3 regions of the Fictibacillus sp. NRS-1165 genome follow, and region 1 is predicted to be linked to each of the others. Evidence: predicted binding sites of a transcription regulator. Region 1 holds the regulator's gene; each other region holds the start of a gene.
What was found. The regulator LexA, encoded in region 1, represses DNA repair genes until DNA is damaged. The targets are predictions, from matches to a motif close to CGAACATATGTTCG.

Region 1 (4,792 bases):
CCATGTGATGCGGACTTACCGGACTTGTTAGGGGAACCATAACCGATCACGGTTTTAACTTCGATCAGTGTCGGATGTGCTGTATCTTTCTTCGCTTCAGCAATTGCATTTTCGATCTCTTTCAGGTTTGTTCCGTCTTCTACTCGAAGAACTTGCCATCCATAAGCTTTAAAACGGTCTTCTACACTCTCGGAGAAAGAAAGATGCAGATCCCCGTCCAGTGAGATGTCATTTGAATCATATAGGACTACGAGTTTGCCCAGACCAAGATGGCCAGCCAAAGAAGCAGCCTCAGCGGATACACCTTCCATCAAATCTCCGTCTCCACAGATGGAATACGTATGGTGGTCAACAACCTCAAAGCCGTCTTTGTTGTATGTTGCAGCAAGGTGGCGTTCTGCCATTGCCATACCTACTGCCATCGCGATCCCTTGTCCAAGGGGTCCCGTTGTTGCATCCACTCCAGCTGTATGCTTGTACTCAGGATGCCCAGGGGTTTTGCTTCCCCACTGACGGAATTGCTTTAAGTCTTCCATGGAAAGGTCATAGCCTGAAAGGTGAAGCAAGCTGTATAGGAGCATGGATCCGTGCCCTGCAGATAACACGAAACGGTCACGGTTAAACCATTCCGGATTTTCTGGATTGTGGTTCATGAATTTCGTCCAAAGACTGTAAGCCATCGGCGCGGCACCCATCGGCATGCCCGGGTGTCCCGATTTGGCTTTCTCAATGCTATCTATAGCCAAAGTACGGATAGTGTTGATAGATAATTGGTCAATTGAAGCAGTAGACATTATTTAATCATCCCTTCATCTACATATGTAAAAGATTTCTCGATACCATCATAAACATATTGAGCATTTTATACAAGCACAATGCCCATCAATAGTGTCCCATAAAATGAATCTTTGATACAAACAAAGAAACCTGTATTATAACTTTTTTGTTATAATACAGGTTTACATTAGTTTAACGCCGGAAACTCACAATAGAAGATATCTTCTCCTTCGTCATAATCCAGTTTCATATCATCTACCAGCCACTGGTCATCCGGCTTCACAAAAAATTTCAATCCGCTTACTTCCTGTATTCGATCCCCATCTCCAGGCTGTGCAGGGCTGATTCCCAAGGCGTATCCTCCATTGCTTGCACTGCCGGCGTACCGTGCGTATAACCGGAGTGCCTCACCCTCATTTAAGTCGATTTCACTATATAATCTGATAACAGAATCCGTTATTGAAAAGGCCAATTTGTTCTCCCCTTTCATCGTTGTTATATAACAGTATATACGATATTCAGAATTTTGCAACAACAAAAGAGCCTGATTTCATATTACAGAAATCAGGCTCTTCTCTTAATGTTTGATATTATTCTGGCTTTTTTTGCTTTCTTTCAGCTTTTGCGGGGTCACATCATTGCCTTCAGGGTCAATAATTTTAAGTGAGTGCAATCTATTTTGAAAAGAAGATCTGACGTTTTTCAGATACTCCTCCCTTAGTTGCTTTTGTTCTTGGGCTTCTTCTGTAGACAAACCTTCTAGCTTTGACTTTTTAGCAAGAAAATTTATACGTTGCAGTTTATCTGGTGTAAGCATGGAGCACCTCTCCTTTTTCTTCGATATGCCTATCGTAACGAATATTAAGTAGAGTTTCCAGTCGGAGCACTTTCTAAATACTCCTTATACCTTCTGTGAACGGTTGCTTTCGATGCTTCATAACCGAACCCCTTTAATGTTACAGCAATTTCGGAAAATGTAAGATCCATATGTCTGAGACGTATGATTTCTTCAATCGGAAGCTGTTTCCGTTCTCTTCCCCCATGATGGATATTCTTTAAGTTATGTTGCGGTTTATAGCCTCTCTGAACGGCCTTTTTCATCCCTCTTTTAATTTTCAAATTATGAAGCTTGCGCTGATATTCTTCTACGACAGCTACGATTTCAAGCACCATGGATTCTGCTTCAGAGAGCTGGTATTCCCCCTGGCTGCTGTATGTATATACCTTAATGTTTCTTTTTTGAAGTTCATGAAGGAGTACGATTTTAGCGTTCCCTCTGCCCAAGCGGGTATCATCGGTTATGAGGAGAACGTCAAATTCTTCAGCCTGCGCCCGCTCGATCATCTCAAAGAGACCCTCTCTCTCTAAGCTGTATCCGCTTTCTCTTTCCTTGATGACTGACACAATTTCAAATCCATGCCTTACTGCAAGTTGTCTCAATTCCTCTTCCTGTCGGGATAAGGAGGCAGTCTGCTCCTCGTTATCCGTGCTTACTCTGCAATAAATGATCGATCTCAATTTTATTTCACCTGTCTTTATCTGCTTTGATCGGTATCGTTAATTTCTGGCCAGGAGTGATCGTCCCTGCCTGAATCGCATTGTTCTTTTCAACCCACTCTACAAATTCCCAATTTGAGCCTTTGCTCTTGGTGTATTCCTCTGCAATCTCCCATAGTGAATCTCCTTTTTCCACTGTGATCTCCATATATTCTTTGGATCCTTCTGCATGTGATTGATAAGCGAACATAATAAACCCTGCTGCAACAATAGATATTAGTATAAATACTGGTGAAAATCCCTTCAACATAAATCCCCCTTACGAATGTGTGTTCTTATTAATTGTTATTATAATAGGAACACCTGTTCTTTACAAGAGTTTTTTTCGAACTTATGTTTGTATATCTTGTTCCTGCATGCTATACTTTTTTCAAGAGTATTCAGTGAATGAGGTGTAATCATGACAAAACTTTCCAGAAGGCAGATTGATATACTGGAATTTATTAAAGAAGAAGTGAATGCAAAGGGTTATCCCCCATCAGTACGGGAAATCGGAGAAGCGGTTGGACTGGCATCCAGCTCCACTGTCCACGGCCATCTATCCAGGCTTGAAAAAAAAGGGCTCATCAGGCGAGACCCTACCAAACCGAGAGCGATTGAAGTACTAGGCCTCGACTCCGAACAGATCATAACGAAAACGCGTTCCGTGAATGTACCGATCATCGGTAAAGTTACCGCAGGTTCCCCGATAACAGCCATTGAAAATGTGGATGAGTATTTTTCATTGCCCGAACATGTAGTTGGCGACGATAATGTTTTTATGTTAACTGTCGAAGGAGACAGTATGATCGAAGCCGGTATCTATGACCGGGACCTCGTCGTCGTCAAACAGCAGCCCACTGCTGAAAACGGTGACATTATCGTAGCGATGACGGAAGAAAACGAAGCCACCGTTAAACGGTTCTTTAAAGAAAAAGATCACATCCGCCTTCAACCGGAGAATTCAGCGCTTGCTCCGATTCTGCTTCCAAACGTCACCATCCTGGGAAAAGTAATTGGAGTCTACCGTACCCTTCAATAAGAAACAAATTAAGCACCACGGGCGATCTCGCCTGCGGTGCTCATTTTGTTCACCCGTTTTCTTTTCACTTACCGTTCCGGTTACATCTAAAGGGCAGCTAAGAACAAGGGCAGCTAAGAACCAGACCTTTCGGAAATACTTTGAGCTTATTGCTAACAAAAACCTCCAAAATATAGATGGTGCTCTATCATCTCTCTATTCTCTCGCAAGGGGCTATGTTCACTAGAAAAAAGTAAGATTATTGCGATTCTCGGAAGTGCCAGCGGTTTTGATCCGCTCACTTATCGACTTCTCCGCAAGTCCATACCCGTCCATAGTCTGCCTGCGGTGACCTATAAGCGTCAGATTCTGCAAGGGCATAAGTTGGACTACCTGCTAATAGTCCAGTCATTATGCCTCTTTTACGAAAGAGGCTCCAACATTCTTGCCATCCGGCCAATCATTTGGTGAATGGGAGAATTGGTTGGAGATCCTGTGATTGGTACCGCCATGTTAATCGAAAAAAAACCATTTTAATTAAAGAATCGCGCCGAGCCGTTAAAGAAGGAATCATTATCGCTCTCCAGGCTTCACTGTCAGAAACCATGTTCTATACGATTACCTTCGGATGAAAAGCAGCACATTTGAACTTTCAAAAACAATCCGAAAATTATTTCTTAGAAGACAACTTTCGGCATGAACGACATCTTCCCCTCTTCGCAGAAACTCCCTGCATGGCCCTGCACTTCCGATGACCGCAAAATCAACAATTCGAAATCGTCTTGTTGTTGAAGCGCTCTCGAACACAATAACGACTACATCCCTTGTTCGAGGTGACAATAGTTTACCTCCTTGTAGATAGTTGATACTCTATAGGATGCAATGACCAATCGATGCGCAATGGACAAAGATGGAGTTTAATCAATTTTTGTCCTGTTCCCTCTTTCCCAAGGCAAATATTCATCAAGTCTTACACAGTACTCACTATTTTTGGATGCTCTCAAAAAACACTATACGATTTCCGAATGGGTCATTCATGCACCGCTCTTGAGTGTTCCATGGCGTAGTTTGGATTCCAGGACGAGCATACTTGTATTTCTTCGCAAGCAGATGAGAATGTAATAACCTGATATTTTCGACTTCGATTCTGAGTGCAGCTGTTAAATAGTTATAGTCAATTTAAAAACAATACACAAGATTAGCGCTAGCCAGATCATGATGATGAGAATAGCAACAAACCAATTTTCAGGTCTGTTATCTTCGTTAAAATCTTTTGCTTTAATTTCACATTCGTTAAGGACATCTTCGGGAATCATCTTTAAGGCTAACATTATTCCCAACGGTACTATAATTACATCATCTAAATAACCTAAAACCGGAATAAAATCAGGTATTAAATCAATCGGACTGAATGCATAAGCTACTACACATGCAGTAAATACTTTAGCATACCAAGGT
Region 2 (4,792 bases), on a different contig from region 1:
ATGACCTTCAGTGGGATATCAAACGAGTCACTAACGATTTCAAATCCTATGGCATCAACAAAGGAAACCATGATACGGTCGTAGGGATCATCGATACTGGAATGGACTTTAATCACCCAGATCTAAAAGCGAATGCCGATCTTGCCGGCAGTAAAACATTTGTGCCTGGCACGAAGGATGCCTGGGACCAAAACGGACATGGAACACACGTAGCCGGTTCCATTGCCGGAAACGGTAAAGTATACGGCGTAGGCCCGAACTTAACCGTACGCTCGTACCGGGTTTTCGGTGCTACAGGCGGTGCACAGCAATCATGGATTACCGATGCGATCGTTTCTGCAGCGAACGATGGAGTTGAGGTCATCAACATGAGCCTTGGCGGATGGCGCTGGATGGCGAACAACCTTGGGGAAAAAGGCGATTCCGCTTCCATGGTGGCTTATCACCGTGCCATGCAGTATGCTGCGAAAAAAGGTGTGACGGTTGTCGTTTCTTCCGGCAATGACTCCCGCAACTTGAATGACATTCATGACATGCAAACTTACTGGAAGGAAACGTATGGATTGGATATTAAGGGGCCTTCCCGTGTGGCACCTGCCCAAGTTCCTGGAGTCGTAACCGTTTCATCTTCCAACAAGTGGTCTAATGACAAAATCGCGTTCTATTCCAACTACGGCAGCGTGATCGACGTGGCTGGACCTGGCGGTGACAACGGCCCGGCATACGATGCCCTGTATCGCCAAGATCCAAAAGGAGACTATCTTAATAAGCGTGACTTTATGTACCGTGCATTCTCAACTTGGCCAACCTACCTGGCACCGTATGTAACAGGACACTTAAAGGGTTATGCCCTTCTTCACGGTACTTCCATGGCTGCACCGAAAGTAGCCGGTATCGCAGCGGTCATCAAATCACAGCATCCTGAATATTCACCAGCTCAAGTTCAGGCGAAGTTGCGCCAGACAGCTGTCGATCTTGGAAATGTGGGACAAGATCCGCTATTCGGGTCTGGAGAAGCCAACATCTATAATGCATTAACGAAATAAAAGTAAAATAAAAGGATCCCTCCCAGGGGGTCCTTTTATCTTATTTTTACATCCACCAGATCAGCGATCTTCACTCGATGGACCTCATGGTGGAAATCGACGACGCGCAGCTCTTTTTTATACGGATCTACATAATGCACCTTCCCGATCAGCAAATGAAAGTCCCCACTTCCAAAAATGGTCATACACAGATCCAAATTTTCGGCCATCGCCTCGCAGATGGTTTGTTCCATCAGCTCGTATTGCTGCTCATCCAGTTCCGGTTTTGTCTTCTTTTTATGATCCCAGTCAAACTCCCTTAAGCCCTTCATATGCTCGGGCATAAACATCCCTTGCCATTTAATCTTTCCGCGGTCACGAAGCATATTCTTCACCTGCCTTATCCTATTATATGCGAATATACGTTCGGTTTACACTGAAAATAATTGACAAATGATGCGCGGGATTTGTATAAACATGTAAATTGAAGGAATCGTTCCCATTGTTGGTCTGCAACCGTCATAAGGAATGTGTAAATTTAAAAATATTTTCACCAAACCTGTCATTTTCTGTTATATTAAAAAAGATATTGAACGATTAATAAGATTATTAATGGCTTATGACTATAATGAAGAGGTTGATGAAATGGACAGACGTTCAGCGAAAAAGCAGCGCAGAAAAAAACGCAGAGGACTAAAGGTTATTCTCCTTATCCTCGGCGTATTATTGCTCATCGGAGCAGGCGGCTTCTACTATATTTATGGCTCGGTGAAAAACACGGCCAACAAAATGCATGATGATGCGGCGTGGGATGGTTCCTCTAAACGGAAGGGCGATCTTACTCCTTCAAAAGGCGACCCGCTCTCCATCCTGATTTTAGGCGTTGATGAGCGTCAAGGTGACCGCGGCCGATCCGATACGCTCATTCTAGTGACCGTCAACCCGAATACGAACAAAATGGTCATGACCAGCATCCCGCGTGATACCCGGACTGAAATCATCGGAAAAGGCCGGGAGGATAAAATCAACCATGCCTATGCCTTTGGCGGAACAAAAATGACCATCAAGACCGTTGAAAACTTCCTGGACGTGCCCGTCGATTATTTTGTAAAAGTAAATATGGAGAGCTTCAAAGGAATTGTGGATGCGCTTGGCGGTGTGACCGTAAACAACGAGCGCCTTGCCTTCAACTATGATGGCTATTCGTTCCCGAAAGGCGAGCTGAAGCTGTCCGGTAAAGAAGCGCTAGCGTACACCCGTATGAGAAAAGAAGATCCTGAAGGTGACTTCGGCCGTAATGAACGCCAGCGCCAGGTGATCAGCGCGATCGTTAATGAAGGTGCACAAATTTCTTCTGTTACGAAAATGGGCGACATCTTAAACGTAGTCGGCTCCAACGTAAAAACGAACATGACCTTCGACGAGATGAAAGACATTCAATCCAACTATAAAGGCGCGCGCAACAACGTAGAAAACATCGAGATAAAGGGCCAGGGCCAGCGGATCAGCGGCATCTACTATCTCATCGTGCCGGAAGACGAGAAAACCAAAATTCAAACCACTTTAAAAAAAGAACTGGAAATCTAATTTGAAAGCAGTGAACCTTGCGGGGGTCGCTGTTTTTTTGTGGCGTGATGTTTATGCAATGGCGGATTGCGAGCTTGGATGCCGGACGAGTAAAGTGCTGATGGCGGCTTACAATGAATGCGTCGCATCCCGTTGGATGGTGTCGTGTATAAACGGATTGAACATAAAATCGCCATTTCGGAACATAACACCCATAGATTTGAACATAAAAATCTGCGGTAGGTCTATTTTGCGTGCAAATCTGGCGTTTTAGCTCCAAAAATGGCTTTTCAGTAGTAAAAAGCCCTCTTGCGAAAGACTCCGATGTGAAATTTACTCAAAATCATTCATTTGTTCTAGAAAACGGCTGCGGCCTTTTTGAATAGTTTTCCTCAAAAAAGATCAGGCAGAGAGGACTGCCTGATCTTTTTATTATCGAAATCCCTACTTTTATTATTGAATGAAGCTTTTAGCCCATTCAGTTATGCGTTTACCAATTAATTACACTCGATTAGTTTAACGAAAGATCAACGAGGCCGCAAGCACGGATGCTTGCGGCTTTTCATCACCATTTATAATTGTAAATCTTCCAGGCGGCTTTCTCACTGGATTTTGAAAGATAAAGGGTTTGATGGTACGTGTACATATCATCTTTGTCATATTGATAGACTTTCAGGTACCATGCTCCGTCCTTCGTATAGTACGTGATGGAAGGCTTTTCAGGCGCCTCTTTCCCGCTCCAGTCAAATCCCCAGATCCGATACATCGGGAAGTCTGTCGCCAGCCACTCATACAGCTTGTTTCCCTTTTTGTCCTTCTTGTGTGAAGTCATGTCATATTTTATGAGATTGTCGATGTAGGCTGAAGTATAGCCGGGCGATTGCAGCTGATGAATCTGCTTTTTTGTATATGTCTTGTTGTTGGCGATCTTATCTTGAATGTTTATGGCTCTGTCTGTAATCGATTTGGCGTCTGTACGGGACATCGTATGGTAGAACCTTAGATATTTGGTCGCGACATAGCCGTTTTTCTTGTTGTATTTGATCTTGGCCCATCCGCTCTTCGTCTGGGAGTAGATGGTTAGCCTTGTATTGTCTTTATGCGACCCGATAATCTTGTACTGTGTTCCCGGCCCGCTTCTGACGTTCAGCTTTCCTGATGTAATATCAACATAGGCCGTTTTTGTGGATGAGGCTTGAGCGATTCGGGACGGAAAAAGAGAAGTGACGAGCCCGATGGCCAGCAACACAATGACTACGAGTTTCAGAAAGCCCTTTTTCATGCCGAGTTTTTCCTCCCTTACGGATTTTCGTGGACATGCCGTACCGTTCCATCTTATGTCTCATGACTGTTGTTTATGTAAAAAAATAGAAACAATAACTAGCTTTTACATACCCTTTTTTTCGGTGTTGTAGTCCAAAAAAAAAACGACGATTTCATCATTCGCCGTTCTGCGTTTTTACGATTTGGCTGACTCTGTTTTGCATGGAAGCGATCACCGTTTTCTTGTATTGGACCGCGAGCAGGAGGACTTTCATCTGCTGTGCCCGTGACAGGTTTTGAAAACGGGGTTCCTTTGTTAAAAATGCCCGGACGATCTTCCAGCTTTTCGGATGCATCGGAAAATCATCGATCGGCTGCCTGCCGCTGAAGCGCGTGAGCCATGTTTTGAAGCCGGAAGGTTCATCGACGATACACGGCGCATATTTGTTTTTCGTATTTTTTTTCAGATAATCCAGACGGTCCTGTCCGCTGACAACTACATAATGGCCGTCTTTCTTGCTTTTCTGGACAACAAGCACGTTCATGCAGTCCCACATGATATTTCGGAGCTTCTTCAAATGCTCCGTTAATTTTATGGATATTCCGGATTTAATGCTGCTCAAAGGGATATATTGCACCGTAAACTTCATGTTCTGCCTCCTCCAAAAGATGAGTGAGCGTGATATTCTTAGGCAGTATATGAAAAACGTGGGCGGTTGATACATTGTATCATCAAAAGCAGACGGTTCTTCCTCCTTCTCTTTGGCCATAATGGTAAGGAATCTTGAAAGGGGGTGAGGACCTTGAGAAGAAAAACAATTATGGTATTCAGCACACTTTTTATGATCTTCATGCTTGTCCTGTTCATCATTTACCTTGTCAAGGGCGATTCTTCACGCTGGCAGGTTGCTCTCGGTGGAGTAGTGGTAAGCGGACTT
Region 3 (4,792 bases), on a different contig from region 1:
TCATTCCAAGACCGTCACATGAAGGGCATGCACCGAACGGGCTGTTAAAGGAAAACAGGCGCGGCTCAAGTTCACCGATTGAGAAACCGCAATATGGGCAGGCATGGTTTTGGGAGAAAAGGAGTTCTTCCTCACCCATTACATCGACCGTAACGGTTCCGCTGGCAAGGTTCAGCGCTGTTTCAAGAGAATCAGCAAGACGTGTGGCGATTCCTTCCTTTACGACAATACGGTCGACGACAACATCGATGGAATGCTTCTTGTTCTTTTCAAGCTTAATATCTTCGCCGATGTCCCGAAGTTCACCGTCAACTCTTACACGGACATAGCCCTGCTTTTTAATGTCTTCGAGCACTTTAACGTGTTCACCCTTGCGGCCTGAAACAACGGGCGCAAGAATCTGCAGCTTCGTCCGTTCAGGGTACTCGAGAATACGGTCGACCATCTGTTCAATCGTCTGCGATGTAATCTCAATGCCGTGATTCGGGCAGACCGGCCGGCCAATGCGTGCGAAGAGGAGACGGAGATAGTCATAAATTTCTGTTACAGTCCCTACTGTTGAACGCGGGTTCCGGCTGGTCGTTTTCTGGTCGATCGAGATGGCAGGAGACAGTCCTTCGATAGAGTCGACATCGGGCTTATCCATCTGGCCCAGAAACTGCCTGGCATAAGCAGATAACGACTCAACATAGCGCCTCTGCCCTTCTGCATAGATCGTATCAAACGCCAGCGAGGATTTTCCTGACCCGGATAAACCGGTCAGAACGACCAGTTTATCCCTTGGAATCGTAATATCTATATTCTTTAAATTATGGGCGCGTGCACCCTTTACTATAATGTTCTGGTTGGTAGACAACAACAATCACCTTACCCTTCAGCCTTAAGCTCAAGTATCATATCACGAAGCTCTGCGGCCCGCTCGAACTGCAGATTTCGTGCTGCGTCCTTCATTTCCACTTCCAGACGCTCGATAAATGCTTCGCGGTCTTTTTTGCTCATTTTTTGTTTAGGTGCTTTAGATGTATATTCTTCCGCTTCCTCAGCCGCCTTTGTGGCGCGGATGACATCGTGCACTGCTTTTTTAATCGTTTGCGGCGTGATCCCGTGTTCCTCGTTATACTTCAATTGGACGTTGCGGCGCCTCTGTGTTTCGCCGATGGCGATCTCCATGGACTTCGTAATATGGTCTGCATACATGATAACGTGGCCATTGCTGTTACGCGCTGCACGGCCGATCGTCTGGATGAGTGACCTTTCCGAACGAAGGAATCCTTCCTTGTCGGCATCCAGAATGGTAACCAGTGACACCTCCGGAATATCCAATCCTTCTCTTAAAAGGTTAATCCCTACCAGCACATCAAACACACCGAGCCTGAGGTCCCTGATGATCTGGATCCGCTCCAATGTTTTGATTTCAGAATGGAGGTATCTTACCTTTATACCCATTTCCTGCAGATAATCTGTCAAATCCTCAGACATTTTTTTCGTAAGGGTAGTGACGAGCACCCGTTCATTTTTCGCCACACGATCGTTAATCTCTCCAAGAAGATCATCAATCTGGCCTTTGCTCTTCCTCACTTCAATGGTCGGATCCAGCAATCCTGTCGGACGGATGATCTGCTGGATCGGTTCTGGTGCGTGCTCCGCCTCATAAGGGCCTGGAGTCGCAGAAACATAAATATGCTGGAACTTGTCTTTTCCTTCAAATTCATCAAACGTCAGCGGACGGTTGTCTTTGGCTGACGGCAGACGGAAGCCGTGCTCTACAAGCACATTCTTTCTGGCCTGGTCACCGTTATACATACCGCGGATCTGAGGCAGGGTAACATGGGACTCATCGATGACGATCATAGAATCATCTGGAAAATAATCAAGCAGTGTATACGGTGTGGATCCGATCGGGCGAAGCGTCAGGTGCAGGGAATAGTTTTCGATGCCTGAGCAGAATCCCATCTCACTCATCATTTCTATATCATAGCGGGTCCGCTGTTCAAGCCGCTGTGCCTCCAGAAGCTTTCCTGCATCATTAAGCTCCTTCAGCCGCTCCTCCAGCTCTGCTTCAATCCGCTGGATCGCCAGTTTCATTTTTTCTTCACGGGTAACAAAGTGGGATGCCGGGAAGATCGCGACATGCTTCCGCTCCCCGACAATTTCTCCTGTCAGGGCGTCCACCTCTGTAATCCGGTCGATCTCGTCTCCAAAGAACTCTACCCGCAGGCAGCGTTCATCACGGGATGCGGGGAAGATTTCCACTACGTCTCCGCGTACACGGAAGGTACCGCGTGTGAAGTTAATGTCGTTGCGGTTGTACTGAATATCCACCAGATCACGCAGAAGCTGGTCCCTGTCTCTTTCCATGCCTGTGCGCAAGGAAATGACCATACTCTTGTACTCCTCCGGCGAACCGAGGCCATAAATGCATGAAACGCTGGATACGATGATAACGTCCTTCCGTTCAAAAAGCGAGGAGGTGGCACTGTGTCTGAGCTTATCAATTTCGTCGTTGATGCTCGCGTCCTTCTCGATGAACGTATCGGACTGCGGGATGTAAGCTTCCGGCTGATAGTAATCATAGTAGCTCACAAAGTATTCAACCGCGTTATTCGGAAAGAATTCTTTAAACTCACTGTACAGCTGCCCTGCCAATGTTTTGTTATGGGCGATAACCAGCGTTGGTTTATTCACCTCTTTTATGACATTTGAAACCGTAAATGTCTTACCTGTACCTGTAGCGCCAAGCAGTGTCATTTTTTGCTTCTTCTCTTTGATCCCCTGAACCAGCTTCCGGATCGCTTCAGGCTGATCTCCCTGAGGTTCGTAAGAAGATACAAGCTGAAAAGACTCACTCATTTCACAACCTCCGTTCCTAAATTTTGCTAATAAGATTATAACACAGCTGACCTGCAAAACTCTAATTTTTACGAACAAATATTCGCGCGTTAAATGTTGGAAATAACGAATTTATCATGTGAAATATATTTTCATCCCTCTCCGCTTGGTGTACACTTTGAATGTTGGACAGAACGTCTAAAGGAGAATGCATCTTGGAATTGCTTTATGTTCTTCTGGGGCTTGCGGTTGGAATTATTTCCGGTTTTTTCGGACTTGGGGGAGGCTTTATCTTGACCCCTGTGCTGATACTTTTTGGCTATGAGCCGGTCACTGCAATTGCGACCAGTCTCATGTATTCGATCGGGACCAGTGTTTCAGGGGTATTTGCCCATCTTCGCATGAAAAATATCTATTGGAAAACAGCCATTACCCTTGGTTTGTCTGGAGTGCTTGCCACACAGGCAGCACACCCTGTTGTCATGTGGCTTAGCGAAAACCATTGGGATAAAATTGTTATACCAGCCTTATATATCATACTTATGGGATACTTTGCTGTTCAGCTGCTCAGGAAAAAGAAAGGAACAAAGCCAGCGGCAGCACCAGCGGAAAGTGCTTTTTCCATCCCGAAGGCCCTGCTGATCGGGTTTACCGGCGGGTTCCTTTCTGCCACCCTCGGGGTCGGCGGCGGCTTTGTCATGGTGCCTCTGATGATTTCTGTATTGAAGCTGCAGCCGAGAAAAGCCGTAGGAACGAGCCTCGTGAGTGTTTTTGCTATTGTTGCAGCCGGTTTTCTCACCTACGCACAGTCGGTCACGCTCAACTATCACATGGGCCTATTATTAATTATTGGCGCATTGATCGGCGCCCAGCTGGGAGCGAGGCTTACCGCGCTCTATCAAAATCACCAAATGGAAACATATCTCGGCGGAATTTACGCCGCAACGATCGTTTCCGTATTTCTTCAGCTTTTACATTTCGGCCGCATCGGCCTCGGCGTTGTTTCGGTCTATATTATGATACTGCTTTTCTTATTTTTAAAGGATTCCGCTCGCTATTGGCGAAAAAAAGCGTCCGCCCCTTCTTGAGGCGAACGCTTTTATTTCATTTTGCGCGCTTGTTTCTTATATATGTTCAACCCAAGCCAATATCCGATCATCAGAGAACATAATCCTGTTGCCTGAAGATAAAACGGCTGATTTTGTCCATCAAACGCAAACAGCATAATAAGCAGCGTGATGAACACAGGCAGATACTTTGAAAAGAGCACCCGGTTAAAAATAAGCTGTAAAACAATCGGCAAAAGCGCTGCCATTAACACCTCAACCATAACAAGCCTACCCCTATCTATTCAAATACTTTCTCATTTTTACTATAACACATTGAAACAGCTCAAGCGCCCTGTTTAAAGCCTGCAGACGATCGTACTAAACAATACCTCCCTGCCATGCAAAAACTGCAGCTCTATGAAAATTTTATGAAATAGGTTTTAAAGGGTAACTATTTCGGGAATTTACAGAATATTCACTTAAATTTTTACAATTATTGAGGAGGTTTGTCCATGAATACGCGCAGGGTTATCGGCATATACCCTTCTGAAAAGAAATTGTTAAATCGGCTGAAACTATTGAAAAAAGACGGAATGGACACAAAGCATATGTTGGTCGTAGGACCTTACGAGACAAGCAAGGTGCCGCCCTCCGAAAAGAACATCCAGCAGAAGCTGGTCAGGATTGGTGTTTTGGAAAGCGAGGCTAAGCTTTACTCGGCTGTAATCGAAGGACAGTACATTTTACTGAACACTGTCACTCATCAGGAATATTTAGCCTAGAGAAAAAAGAAGCATATTGCCTCTGCTGTTTCATAGATTGATATGAAGAGGAGGAGGCGCCCATATCATGAATGAACCTGACCAAATGAAAGCATTAAACCAGCTGCTTGAAATTATCCACTATAAAGGCAA

Region 2: the regulator LexA is predicted to act here: its motif matches at 1,441-1,454, upstream of ABHN01_RS05285 (YolD-like family protein).
Region 3: the regulator LexA is predicted to act here: its motif matches at 2,922-2,935, upstream of uvrB (excinuclease ABC subunit UvrB).

What each region holds. Positions count from the first base shown of each region.
Region 1 is NZ_JBDPNU010000088.1:22,552-27,343, forward strand. It holds gene tkt (transketolase) at 1-794, opposite strand, end outside; gene ABHN01_RS24235 (iron-sulfur cluster biosynthesis family protein) at 965-1,249, opposite strand; gene ABHN01_RS24240 (DUF896 domain-containing protein) at 1,355-1,594, opposite strand; gene ABHN01_RS24245 (YneB family resolvase-like protein) at 1,639-2,295, opposite strand; gene yneA (cell division suppressor protein YneA) at 2,303-2,581, opposite strand; gene lexA (transcriptional repressor LexA) at 2,735-3,355, shown strand; gene ABHN01_RS24260 (hypothetical protein) at 3,953-4,174, opposite strand; gene ABHN01_RS24265 (glyoxalase superfamily protein) at 4,319-4,513, opposite strand; gene ABHN01_RS24270 (YkvA family protein) at 4,495-4,792, opposite strand, start outside.
Region 2 is NZ_JBDPNU010000014.1:20,681-25,472, forward strand. It holds gene ABHN01_RS05280 (S8 family serine peptidase) at 1-1,046, shown strand, start outside; gene ABHN01_RS05285 (YolD-like family protein) at 1,082-1,411, opposite strand; gene ABHN01_RS05290 (LytR family transcriptional regulator) at 1,671-2,612, shown strand; gene ABHN01_RS05295 (SH3 domain-containing protein) at 3,157-3,873, opposite strand; gene ABHN01_RS05300 (hypothetical protein) at 4,031-4,504, opposite strand; gene ABHN01_RS05305 (membrane-spanning protein) at 4,649-4,792, shown strand, end outside.
Region 3 is NZ_JBDPNU010000038.1:18,919-23,710, reverse strand. It holds gene uvrA (excinuclease ABC subunit UvrA) at 1-856, opposite strand, end outside; gene uvrB (excinuclease ABC subunit UvrB) at 868-2,850, opposite strand; gene ABHN01_RS16865 (sulfite exporter TauE/SafE family protein) at 3,045-3,917, shown strand; gene ABHN01_RS16860 (DUF2198 family protein) at 3,929-4,159, opposite strand; gene ABHN01_RS16855 (hypothetical protein) at 4,391-4,660, shown strand; gene ABHN01_RS16850 (hypothetical protein) at 4,728-4,792, shown strand, end outside.